DNA from 3 places in the Glutamicibacter sp. 363 genome. Region 2 is predicted to be linked to each of the others. Evidence: riboswitches for the same ligand, from Rfam matches in the RefSeq annotation. Region 2 holds a riboswitch; each other region holds the start of a gene.
What was found. A riboswitch is a leader RNA that binds a small molecule or an ion and turns the genes downstream of it on or off. The one in region 2 is predicted to bind S-adenosylmethionine.
Positions count from the first base shown of each region.

Region 1 (4,293 bases), on a different contig from region 2:
CGAAAACATCGAGGCCGCGGTAGCTGACCTGGGTTGGCTGCTGCTCCACGACCTCGTATTCCGCGAGATCGGTGGTGCTCACATAGCCAGCCGGAACCGGGAGTTCGGTGTCCGCGGACGTGGGCGGAGCCTGCACCGTCTGGGATATTTCTTCGGCCATTTCGCCCTGGTAGAACGCCGAGGGGCCCTGCTTCGCCAGCAACCGGTAGGTCTGGGCAAGATCCGGGTTCTTGAAGATGCTGCCAACGTGCGGCGCATCGCCATCGGGCAGGAATAGCTCGCTGGTGGAGCCGAAGGTCGCGAAGCGTTCCTTGTTATCCAGGGTCTGTTCGCGGAATGTTTCATCGACAACGAAGCCGCGTGAAGCTACCTGGGTGGCTGGGTGCAGAACTTTCTTCAGGCTTTGGGAACCCCAATTGTCCAGCGCGCGCTGCCAGGTGGCCAGGGTGCCGGGCACGCCGACCGCCACGCCGCTGGTCACCAGTTCGGGAGTGAAGTTGTAGGGCTCGCCGGTTTCCGGATCGATGAAGGCATCTTGGGGCATTGCTGCCGGTGCGGTCTCCCGGCCGTCGATGGTGCTGATTTTTCCGGTTTTCGCGTCGTAGTACATGAAGTAGCCGCCGCCGCCGATGCCCGCGCTATAAGGCTCGGTCACGCCCAGCGCGGCCGCCGTTGCGACCGCCGCATCAACCGCGTTGCCGCCTTTGCGCAGGATCTCGATTCCGGCGGCGGTCGCTTCCGGGTCTACGGAGGAGACTGCGCCGCCGCTGCCTTTGGCCGTAGGCGTTTTGTCGGTCGCCCTGGGATCGGCGCTGGCCGGAAGGGCGGTGAAAGTTCCCAGTCCCAGCGCCAGTGCCGCGGCGCTGGCGATAGCTCTCGTACTTGCTCGTGACATACTTTGATCTCCTGAAAAGGTGGGGATGAAGCAAGCGCCAATTTACGGGAGAAGCACCTGAGACTTAGGCTGTGACACGCGTCACCGCGCATGCTTGTCGCTCATTACGCTCAGGTGAAGACTTCACTAGCGTCGGATTCACCGCCGTCGCCTCAAGGGCTTCGGAGGGCATGCCGCCACCGCGGCAGCCAGCGATCCGGCCACCGAATACAGCAGCTTCGGTGGCCGGACTGCGTTTAGGCTAGGAGAATGAGCAATGAACCTACCTCCGAGCTGCCCCCGGTAGATCTCGCCGCCGCCGCGCAAATGTGGGCTGACTACCGAAACAGCTGTGCCACCGATCCGGGCGACTACGTGGTGGAATACTTCGGAGACAGCGCTGAGCTCGCCGAGGCACTGCTGCATCAGGTAACCCACGGGCAGAAACGTGCCACCTCAAGCCTTGAAAACGAGTACCTTGCCGAGAACGAACCGCTTCCGCGGGTCGGTTCGCACTGGATCGCCTGCGACGGCTCCGGGACACCGAAAATTATCCTGCGTACCAGCGAGGTGACGCTGAAATCATTCGACCAGGTGGATGCAGATTTTGCCTTTGCCGAGGGCGAGGATGACCGTAGTCTGGCCAGCTGGCGCCGGGAACACGAAAAGTTCTGGAAACGGACGCAGCAGGCAGATTTCGCCAAGCAGTGGGAACCGGCAATGACCGGCGTGCCCGGTGAGCGGATCGTGTGCGAACGCTTCGAAGTGGTCTGGCCGCGCAGCTAGCTTCCAGGCACCTAATTCATCTCCACCTTTCGGTTCTGGAAGCTTGCTTTGCGTTCAGGCCCAGGGGCGTCCTCGCACCCGCCGAGTTCTCCTGAGTCAAGATGCGAATTCAGCGTCGTCACGTGGCGACATATGACGGGTGAGTCGCGCATTTATGGCCGGTTTTCCGCCGATCTGCGCACCGAGGTCGACTTCATGACGCGTATATAACGTCATGGTTGTTCACGAAGCGGGCACGGGCACAGACTGAAACTGTTCGATTCACCTATCGAATGGTAACCATCCAGAGCGACCGAGAGACCTGGCTCAACGACGTCGCAGCAACCACCCTCACGGGGCCGGTGCTACAGCCAGGACCGATGGAGCAGTCTGAAACACCGGCTTTGTTCCCGAGATTCAGAGCCTGGCGAAAGCCAGCGGCATCCTGAATCCGTGGATCGTCGCTGTTTGAGACTCTGCGCGGTGCCAGCACCAAGGAGAACAAATGCAAACGACGTTATCTGGACGATCACATGATTGAGATTCGCCAGCTGCATAAGCACTACGAAACGGCCCAGGGCCGTGTGGAGGTCCTCAAGGGGATCGACCTGGACGTTCAATCGGGGACAATCACCGCGGTGGTTGGGCCCTCAGGCGCCGGGAAGTCCACCTTGTCCCATTGCATCTCGCTGTTGGAAAAGCCCAGCAGCGGTCAGATCCTGGTAGAAGGCAAGGACTTGTCGGTGCTCTCTGGCAAAGAACTATGCGCCGAACGTCGTGCCATCGGCACGATCTTCCAGAACTCGGCCCTTTTGCGCCGCATGACGGTAGCCGAAAACGTTGCGTTGCCGCTGCGAAACCTGGGAGTAGTCCACCACGAGATGGAAAACCGGGTCGCCGAACTCCTGAATCGCGTAGGTCTGGCGGATTGGGCAAATTCGTACCCCGGAGAACTTTCCGGTGGCCAACGCCAACGCGTGGGCATTGCCCGAGCGCTGGCGCTGCGTCCGCGTCTGCTGCTCTCCGATGAAGCAACCTCGGGGCTCGACCCGGAATCCACCACGCAGGTGCTGGAACTGCTTGATTCCCTGCGCACCGACTTGGGCTTGGCGATTATCTTGATCACCCACGAGATGGATGTGGTGCGCCATATCGCCGACCGCGTCGCGCAACTCGATGGCGGTCGAATCGCCGAGTACGGCGAACTTCGAGGCCTGGTAGCGGATCCGGGATCGGTGACCGGTTCAAAGCTTCTGCCATTGCGCCCCGATCTGGTGCCCGCCGGCTACGACTTCACGCTGACCGTGGCCTACCAGGCGGCAAATGTGGACCCAGCCTGGATATCCCGGCTGGGAACCGAACATGGCGCGCGGGTCGCGCTGCTCGGTGGCTCCGTGGAAGCACACCACGAGGGAACGCTGGGCCGCGTTGAAATCGGTCTCGCGGGCATTGCCGCAGAACGAGCTATTGCCGTCTTGGCTGGATGGGGATTGCGCGCCACGCCACGATCCCAGCAGCTCCTCGCGAGTGTGGCCGACCGCGCGGAACGCATCGAGGTGGCGGTATGAGAATCCCAACCGAAAGCGCAGCGGTCGGTACCGACACCCCATGGAACGAACTGCCCGCCCTGATGCTTCCTGCCTATGGACAGACCTGGGCAATGGTCGGCATCGTGATGGTCTTGGTGATCATTTTTGGCGGCATCATGGGTTTGGCGCTGTTCAACACCGACCGGCAGGGTCTCTTTCCGCACGACAAGAGCCATGCGGCACTGAGCTGGTTCGTCAACATGGGACGCTCATTGCCGTTCCTGGTCTTGATGGCGGCGATTATTCCATTCACCAAATGGGTGACCGGAACCACCATCGGCATTTGGGCAGCAGTGGTGCCGATGACCATTGCGGGCATTCCCTTCTTCGCGCGGCTCGTGCAGAACGCGCTCAATGATCTGCCTAAGGAGAACCTGGCCGTCGGGCTGGTGACCGGTGGATCGCCGCTGCAAATCATCGGGGCAACCCAGATCCGTGAGGCGCTGCCCGCCCTGGCCTCCGCCGTCACGCTGAACACCATCTCGATGGTCGAGTATTCGGCCATCGCGGGAACCATCGGGGCCGGCGGCATCGGCTATCTGGCGGTCACCTACGGCTATCAGCGGTTCGACATGAATGTCATGCTTGCCACGATCCTTGCGCTCATTCTGACCGTGCAAGCAGTCCAATTCCTCGGCGATCGCATCGCCCGCGCGCTGGCCCGCCCCTAAGCGCCCTAGAACAAACGAGAAGAACATGACGACTTCACCCAAAGGCCATGACCATGGCTTCACTCTGCGTAAAAACACCGCGAAACTGCCTTGGACCATCGCGGCATGCGCGACCATTGTGGCGCTCGTCCTTGGCGCGTTGCTGGTTCAGCAAAAGTCCGCTCCAGCGCTCGCGTCCACCGAGCCCGGCAAAACGAATTTCAAGGTCCATTTTGAACCGGCAATGGCCGGGGAAGAGAAGATCCTGAAATTCGTGGCCGAGACCATCGCGCCGGATTATGGAATCGAGATAGAACCCATTGGGCTTCAGGATCCAATCCAGGCGAACCGCGCCGTGGCCGAAGGGCAGTTCGACGCGACCATCTTTGAACATGAGTGGTACATGCGGCAATCG
Region 1 is NZ_JBQSYR010000026.1:35,703-39,995, forward strand. Features, by position in the region: gene ggt (gamma-glutamyltransferase) at 1-895, opposite strand, end outside; gene ACT3UA_RS15045 (ASCH domain-containing protein) at 1,145-1,660, shown strand; SAM riboswitch class I at 1,937-2,026, shown strand; gene ACT3UA_RS15050 (methionine ABC transporter ATP-binding protein) at 2,173-3,207, shown strand; gene ACT3UA_RS15055 (methionine ABC transporter permease) at 3,204-3,899, shown strand; gene ACT3UA_RS15060 (MetQ/NlpA family ABC transporter substrate-binding protein) at 3,925-4,293, shown strand, end outside.
Region 1: it holds a riboswitch for S-adenosylmethionine, as region 2 does, so the genes downstream of both, ACT3UA_RS15050 (methionine ABC transporter ATP-binding protein) here and ACT3UA_RS17820 (acyl-CoA dehydrogenase family protein) in region 2, are expected to answer to the same signal.

Region 2 (4,293 bases):
ACACCGCAATACCCTAGTGCAGCGTCTGGAGCGCGTAGCCCTGATCGCCGGGGTGGACATCCGCCACACCGGCCAGGCGGTGCGGCTGCAGCATGCCATCTACGCAGCGGTCGCCCTAGACCAGAAACACATATTCTAGGAATTTCCGGCATAAGAATATGGGCGTGCGCCCATAGGTGATTGAGTCCGCAGTCCCTAGTATTGGCAAGATGCTCGAAGTTGAGCGCCCGCTGAACCGGTCCTCCCGGCCGAAACAACCTTCGCAGGAAAAGCCTGAGCAGCTTGACCTGGCGGAATAGCGGGCGGCAGCAACGGGCCGGAACTCGCACCCAGAACGACCGCCTGCGCCATTGCAGGTTCGGGCTGGGGGCCACAGATATTGGCAAAGGAGCCAACTCGCCGTGTATGAACTCCTCGTTCTGCTGATCCTCGTGGTGGCCATTGTGCTGGTCACCGCACGCTGGAAAATCAGCCCCTTCCTCGCCCTCATCGGCGCGGCCATCCTCGCGGCCTTCGCCTACAAGATCCCCATCGCCGAGGTCGCCTCCACGGTGACCACCGCCTTTGGCAGCACCATGGGCAATATTGGCCTCGTAATCCTCTTCGGCACGATGATCGGCATCATCCTGGAGCGTTCCGGGGCCGCGATCTCCATGGCCGATGCGCTGATCAAGGTGCTGGGCACCAGATTCCCCAACCTGACGCTGTCGCTCATCGGCTACATCGTTTCCATACCGGTCTTCTGCGACTCGGGCTACGTGGTGCTCAACTCCCTGCGCAAGGCCATCACCCTGCGCACCGGTGTTTCCACGCTGGCCACCTCCATTGCCTTGATGACCGGCCTGTATGCCACCCACACCATGGTCCCGCCGACCCCAGGACCGCTGGCAGCCGCCGAGTCCATCGGCATCGCCGACAACCTCGGATTGATCATCGCCATCGGCCTGCCGGTGGCAGTGGTCTCGGCCATGGCCGGGCTGTTCTATGCCAGCCGCTTCAACAAGTCCACGTGGACTCCGCTGCCATCCGAGGATGAGAACGACATCTCCGAGCTCGATTACGAGCAGCTGCGTGCAAGCTTCGGCAAGCTGCCAAGCCCTGGCTTGGCCTTCCTGCCGATCCTCGTTCCGCTGGTCTTGATCTGCGCGGCATCGATTGCCAAGCTTCCATCGCATCCCTTCGGCGAAGGCGCCGCACTGGAAGCACTGTCCTTCATCGGCACCCCGGTGATCGCGCTGATCTTCGGTTTGCTCGCCGCGACCTTGCTGCTGAACGGCAATAAGAAGCTTGCCGACTTCAACGAGCAGATGCACGAAGCCGTGCGCACCGCGGCGCCCATCCTGCTGATTACCGGTGCCGGCGCAGCCTTTGGTGCTGTGCTGGCAGCCTCGGAGCTGACCACGATCCTCTCCGATTCGCTCAGCGGCTTGGGTCTCGGACTGGCTGTGCCATTCCTGATCGCCGCGGCATTGAAGTCGGCGCAGGGCTCATCCACCGTGTCGATGGTGACCACCTCGGCGCTGGTCGCCCCGATGCTCGGATCCCTCGGTCTGGACTCCGAACTGGGCATGGTGCTCAGTGTCCTGGCAGTTGGCGCCGGCGCGATGGTCGTCTCGCATGCCAACGATTCCTACTTCTGGGTGGTCTCCCAGCTCAGCCGCATCCCGGTGATCACGGCCTACAAGACCTTGAGCGTGGCCACCGCCATCCAGGGCACCGCCGCATTTGCTACCGTCTGGATCCTCGGGGCATTCCTGCTCTAGTAAATCCAAGAAGCCTGCATAAACCAATAACCGCGCCATCAGTGGATGGCGCGGTTATTGGTTTAACTGGCGGGATGGCCGCAATAGGCAAGGCTGCAACTTCGAGCACAGCCCAGCTTTCCCCATTGACTTGCTGGCAAGGATTACGGGCATGGGAACAATGACCGGCAATCCGGCCATCTGGGATGCCTGATCGCTGGATCCATGATCCACCCCCGCATTCGCTGACGCTTATCGCTGTCGGCTAATTGAGAAACCGAGATCCCCCTGACAGGTGCCCGGTCGATTGATGCTGGATCCGGATATCAAGCTCTCCGATCGCCGATGACGTAACCTCCAGAAGTATGACGGCGTCCCAGCGCCTTCGGGGCGGTCCAAGTCCGCCGGAAATCTCGCTTTGTGACGACTTCTGACCGACTATTCCGTCGGATGACGTGCTCCTTCCATCCGCTCATGCCGCGGTGTTTCACTCGAAGTACCAACCATCCAGAGCGGCTGAGAGACCTGGCTCGACGACGCCGCAGCAAGCCTGCATTCGGCAGCTAGTGCTAACGCCAGGTTCGATGGATCAGCAGAAAGCAACTTTCTGCTTCCTTCGGAGCAAGACTCTAAGGGAGAACGAAAATGACCGTACTGAGCACGCAACTGCCCCGCGTTCCCTACACCGGGAGCGCAGACGAGGCCGAGCTCGCCCACTGGCGCGAGATCGCCGGCCAGGTCGCGGCCACACTGGCCGCCGATGCGCTGGAGCGCGACCGCAAAAACGAGCAGCCCTTCGCCGAGGTGCAGCTGCTGCGCGAAGCCGGTCTGCTGAACCTGCTGGTTCCGGCCGAATTCGGGGGAGCCGGAGCGCATTGGGCCACCGCCTTTGAAACCATCCGCATCCTGGCCGCGGCCGACGGGTCCATCTCCCAGCTGCTGGCCTACCACTACATCAACCAGTCCGGCATCGCCTTCTACGCTCCGGCCGAAACCCAGGCCGAGTGGTGGCAGCGCACCGTGGCCGGCGGCTGGCTCTGGGGCGATTCGGTGAATCCGGTGGACCCGCAGCTGACGCTCACCGCGGAGGGCGATGGCTACCGCTTGAACGGAGCCAAGCGTTTCTCCACCGGCTCCGGAGTCGGCGAGGTGATCGTCGTGAACGCCGAAGTCGCCAGCGGAGCGCGCCACGGCGAAGTGCTGGCCTTTGTCCTCCCGCGCGACCGGGAAGGGCTGGAAATCGTTGATGACTGGGATTACCTGGGCCAGCGCTTGAGTGCCTCGAACTCGCTGAAGTACCACAACGTGCGCATCGAGGCCGCCGATCTGCTCGGGGCGGTAACCGACGAGCCGGTGTCCACCCTGCTCACCCCCGGGATCCAGCTGGCCTTCGCGAACTTCTACCTGGGCATTGCCGAGGGCGCGTTGGCCCGCGGCAAGCAGATCCTGCTGGGCCGCAAGAACGCCTGGTTCCTCTCGGCGGCGGTGACCTACTCGCAGGACGTCGTCTTCCAGCGCACCGTGGGCGAGCTGAAGGCGCGCACCGCCGCGGTGGCCGCCCTGACCGAGAAGCTCGGCCGCAAGTTCGATGCGCTGCTGGCCAAGGCCGGGAATGTCACCCAGCCTGAACGCGCAGCGCTGGCGGTGGAAATCGCCGAAGCCAAGGTGGTCTCCACCGAGATCGGCGTGGAGGTCGCCAACCGCATCTTCGAGGTCACCGGTTCCTCCTCGACGCACAATGATGTGGGCCTGGATCTGTTCTGGCGCAATGTGCGCACCCACTCGCTGCATGACCCGGTGGACTACAAGAAGATCGAGGTCGGCGCGTACTTCCTGCGCGGGGAAACCCAGCCGCTCTCGCTCTACACCTAAACCTCACCCCCACCCACGGATTGGACCGAACTGATGACTGCACTTGCCATCTCGCGCAATCGCCTTGCCCAACTCAAGGAACGCTTCGCCCCGCACTTTGCAAAGATCGCCGACGGCGCCGCCGAACGCGACCGGAGCGGAGAACTGCCGCACCAGCAGGTGGCCGAGCTGGCCGCCGCTGGCTTCGGCGCATTGCGCGTCCCGATCTCCCACGGCGGGGCAGGGGCCACCCTGGCCGAGCTCTTCGAATTGCTCGTGGAGTTGGCCGCCGCGGACTCCAGCATCGCTCAGGCCTTGCGCGCGCACTTCGCCTTCGTCGAGGACCGCCTGGTCGCCGCTCCGGGGCCGGGCCGCGACAAATGGCTGGCCCGCTTCGCCGCGGGGGAGCTGGTGGGGAACTCCTGGACCGAGATCGGCACCGTGAAGGTCGGCGAGGTGATCACCAAGGTCACCCCGGATGGCGCAGGAGGGTTCCTGGTCAACGGCACCAAGTACTACTCCACTGGCTCGATCTTCGCCGACTGGCTGGATACCTACGCCGAACGCACCGATACCGGCAAGCGCGTGATCGCCGCGGTCAACCGCCACCAGCCCGGCGTGGTGCTGGCTGACGACTGGGACGGCTTCGGACAGCGCACCACCGGCACCGGAACCTCCACCTTCACCGACGCGGTCGTCG
Region 2 is NZ_JBQSYR010000043.1:9,620-13,912, reverse strand. Features, by position in the region: gene ACT3UA_RS17830 (CdaR family transcriptional regulator) at 1-139, shown strand, start outside; gene ACT3UA_RS17825 (GntP family permease) at 402-1,763, shown strand; SAM riboswitch class I at 2,243-2,333, shown strand; gene ACT3UA_RS17820 (acyl-CoA dehydrogenase family protein) at 2,388-3,614, shown strand; gene ACT3UA_RS17815 (acyl-CoA dehydrogenase family protein) at 3,648-4,293, shown strand, end outside.

Region 3 (4,293 bases), on a different contig from region 2:
TTCCCAACTGTGCGGCTCACGGCCCGGGAAGGTTACCGTATCGCCCGCTTGCAGTTCAATGCGGTCCTCGGGCAGAACCAAGGTAAATTCTCCGGAAATCACGTGCAGAACTTCCACCTTGCAATCCACCGAATACAGCTCGGCCTCCCCCGAGCCCTGCGGCGCGACCTCTGCCCTAATCATCTGCACCCGGGTCTCGGCGCGGGGAGTGACCAGCTGTTCGGTGATCCCCTGACCGCCCAAGGCGATTCGCGGTGCGTGCTCCAACCTGACCAATTTGGTTTCAGGTACAGAGAAGAGCTGCCCGACTTCTAAGCCCAATACTTCGCAGAGCCTAAGCAATGTCGATACCGACGGGCTAGTCAAGTCTCGCTCCACGCGAGACAAGAACCCCTTGGTCAGTCCGGACATTTCAGCCACCTGGTCGATGGTCATTCGTCGGGTTTGGCGTACCCCACGCAAACGGGCACCGATATTAATCGACGAGCCGGTGGGCTCTACGGGCAGTGTTTTCATGCTCTCCCACCATTTTGACACCGGCGCAGCCCTAGATTGGCAGCACCCGGCCTACAATTCCGCTAAACCAATCCGGTTCAGGTTCCTACACTGCGTCAGTTTACCAATAGGCAACGAGAACTGCGCCGAGCTCACGCTTCAGTCCTGAAGTCAGCAACCAATCCCTCAATGCGCCGGCGCTGTTTATTCAATCGCCAAGAAACTAGACTCGGCACATGGATACCGCTGGCAATCCGTCCTCCAAGAGGCTTCGGACCTACTTGAACGAGGCCCGCAACACCGTGCTCTGGAAGTGCCAGGGACTCTCCGAGGAGTTGGCCCGCCGCCCCATGACGGATACCGGAACCCACATGCTTGGTGTCATCTACCACCTAGCAATCACCGAATACGGTTATTTCGGCGAGTGCCTAGGTCGTGTGCCCAACGATCGGCATGTGCTTCAACTACTGCAAAGCGATGAACCGCAGATCGACTTCCTGCCTCCGGCCAGCTTCTCGGTAGAAGATGTTCTCGCGTTGTACCGAAAATCCATCGCATTTGCCGAACACGCGCTTGACGAATTGAACTTAGAATCCCCGGCAGAGGTCCCCTGGTGGTCCGTGCATCGGCATACCACCGTGGAGCATCTTATTGTTCATATGATCGCGGAGACCTCCCGGCATGCCGGGCATCTCGATATCGTTCGAGAGCTTCTCGACGGACAGGTAGGACTGCGCGAACAGGCGAGAAATATCCCTGGATTCAGCGCTGAGCAATGGAAGGAACAACGCTCCTCGCTGCAGCGAATCGCCGAGCAGTCCTAACAACGATTCTTCGCCAAATCTTGCTCATAGCTCTGGCAGGGCACCGCCTCTAACAGGCCGCATAGGCTCGCGCTAGCTCGGATGGCCCTGACCGAGCCCAGCGACTAGGAGCACCACCTGGTGAAACTGCCGGTCCGTAGCCTGGCGTTGGTCCCAACGGACCAGAGGCGTTGGACCTGAGCGGCATATTGCGCAGCGATACTCCCGCGCGGCTCGGGCAGGCCTGGCGGCATCGACGGCGGGTCGGGAGGGGAGCCACTTGCCGGAGATCGGTCACCGGGCCAGCCACCGGTAGTGCCCGATGTCCAGATCCCCGCCCGGCGACCTTCGCCTGCGCCAAGCGCAGGGTTCTTGTGGGCGCGGTCCGTGCACCTCCCGGTGCTCGGCTCTGCTTCCCATGAGGCCCGCGAGAGCCGAGTATGACGTCTCACTACGCATCCGGACAGCCCACGGGTGTAGCATCGTGGTGTTGCTTCACGAGATGCGGCGCCAAGCTCCGACTGGCCGCACACCAACCCCAGGTTCATGGGTGGTTCGGATGAAGAAGCGGTCCGTACTCCAACCGGCTACGGGCAAGAGCTCTTTTAAGGGTCCACGATAGTTATGGCTTCAAACGTCCTTCCCATTATTGACCTGCAAACCGGCCAGGTGCAGTTTCCGCTTCGCGGAGTCTGGGTCAGCTACTACGTCACCGACCCGCACCTGCTCACCCGATTGCTAGCCAGAACCGTGGGTCCGCCGAGCTTCGACAGGCAGCGCGAGGAACTTTCGGTATTCGTGGCAGCCCGAGGGCAAAACCCTGGCGCCGCTAAGGTATTTAGTCTTGCCAAATTCCCAGTGCTCGACTCACTCACTAAACTAGGGGGTTGAACCTAACCCGGATCATCTGCCCGTGAATGATCCAATTCTGCCGCAGGAGACTCATCCCCGTGATGGCCCCAACCTCAATTCCCGAACCATCCAAGGCGCAGATCCGCCGCTGGCGCCAGTACATGGCCGATGAGGTCGCCGAAGGTGCGATCTACCGTGAACTGGCCGAAAAGCGCACCGGACAAGAACGCCAGATTCTCCGTGGGCTAGCCGAAGCGGAAGAACGCCACGAAAATTACTGGCGCGCTAAGCTCGGTGAACACGTGCGCCCGGTCCGTCCGTCGATGCGGCGCACCATGTTGCGTTTCATGGCCCGGCATTTCGGTTCGGTGTTTGTCTTGGCGCTGGCCCAGCGTGCCGAAGGCAACTCTCCTTACGCCACCGATCAGGATGCCGCGCCGCAAATGGCCGCGGATGAGCAAGTGCATGAGGAAGTCATCCGTGCTTTGGCTACGGCCGGCAGATCCCGGCTGTCCGGCAACTTCCGAGCCGCGGTGTTCGGCGCAAATGACGGGCTCGTTTCGAATCTGGCCTTGGTCATGGGCATCGGCGCCACCGGTGTGGCCTCGTCCCTCGTGCTCTTCTCCGGAATTGCCGGCCTGCTGGCCGGCGCGCTGTCCATGGCTGCCGGGGAATTCGTGTCAGTCCGTTCCCAACGTGAGCTTCTCACCGCGTCGCGCCCTACCCAAGTCACGCTTTCTGCCGCCCGTGACCTCGATCTTGACGCCAATGAATTGGTGTTGATCTACAAAGCACGTGGCATGAACAATGAGGACGCCGAACACCGCGCGGCAGAACGCATGGGGCTGTTTACCTGCGATTGCAACCCCTCCTTCTCACTCCATCCAGAAGTTCGCAGCGCGGAACTGGAACGCGAACATGAGGAGCTTGGTTCGGCACCGGGAGCCGCCATTTCTTCGTTCATGTTCTTTGCTTCGGGCGCAGTCATTCCGATCCTGCCCTACATCTTTGGGCTCACCGGGCTAGCTGCGGTGAGCGTGGCGGTCGCTTTGGTCAGCATCGCGTTGCTGCTCACCGGCGGCGTCGTTGGCCTGCTATCCGGTGCGTCCCCGCTCAAACGTGGCGTGCGTCAGCTGGCCATTGGCTTGGGTGCGGCCGCTGTAACCTACTGCTTGGGCTTGCTTTTCGGCACCACCGTGGCTTAGCTCCAAAAGCAGACTGCTGGCCGTTGCCCCAACATGACACAGCTTGAGGCACCGGCCACTATCGTTGTTAGAACCGCGTGCGGCGCCGCAATGGAGTCATTGTTTTAATGAATTCGACGGCTTCTTGCACGGTGTCCACCAAAGCTATTCTGCTTTCCATGGCCCTCCCGGCGGCAAGCGCCTGCAGCAAAGGCCAGACCGGTAGCTTCCGTGTCCAATGCTCGCGGCCCACCAACACAATGGGAGCGACGCGAGCGCCGGTCGCGTAGTAGTTTTCGCAGGCGTCTTGGAATATTTCCTGGACTGTCCCGGCAGCACCGGGAAGCACAATGATTCCGCCGTTTGCCTGTTCGAGCAGGATGGCTTCGCGAATCGAGTTCGTGAAAAACTTTGCTATATGCGTGGCAAACAGGTTTGGTGGCTCATGGCCGTAAAACCAGGTGGGCACTCCCATTGAATTTCTCGTGCTGGGGTATTCTTCACGCACTCGCAATGCTGCACGCGCCCAGGCAGTCCGATGACGGATCGCGTCTGGAGCTTGTGCGAGGATATCCACGGCTCTGCCGGTAGCCGTTTTGTCATAGTCTGCAAGCCACGCGCCGGCGTTTGCCGCTTCCATGGCCCCTGGTCCCCCACCGGTAACAATCGAATAGCCTTGGCCGGTTAGCATCGCACCGAGCCGCACTGCATCGGCGAATTCTTGCGTGCCACGTGCTACCGCGTGCCCGCCCATGATCCCGATCATGGGCGTCTTGGCAAATACCCCATCGTAAACAGCGCTCAACATCGCCTGACCAATATGGTGATCATGCAAAGTCGTTGCCATTGTGCTGTCATCGGGCGAAAACTCAGCCGGAGAATTCGCTTGCGAATAGGTATAGATCTGCGCGTCGGGCACCTGCGAGTAGGGGGCTTCTTTGATCCCCGCATAGAGCTCT
Region 3 is NZ_JBQSYR010000005.1:47,607-51,899, reverse strand. Features, by position in the region: gene ACT3UA_RS04405 (helix-turn-helix domain-containing protein) at 1-516, opposite strand, end outside; gene ACT3UA_RS04400 (DinB family protein) at 732-1,319, shown strand; SAM riboswitch class IV at 1,792-1,904, shown strand; gene ACT3UA_RS04395 (hypothetical protein) at 1,923-2,189, shown strand; gene ACT3UA_RS04390 (VIT1/CCC1 transporter family protein) at 2,252-3,355, shown strand; gene ACT3UA_RS04385 (LOG family protein) at 3,423-4,293, opposite strand, start outside.
Region 3: it holds a riboswitch for S-adenosylmethionine, as region 2 does, so the genes downstream of both, ACT3UA_RS04395 (hypothetical protein) here and ACT3UA_RS17820 (acyl-CoA dehydrogenase family protein) in region 2, are expected to answer to the same signal.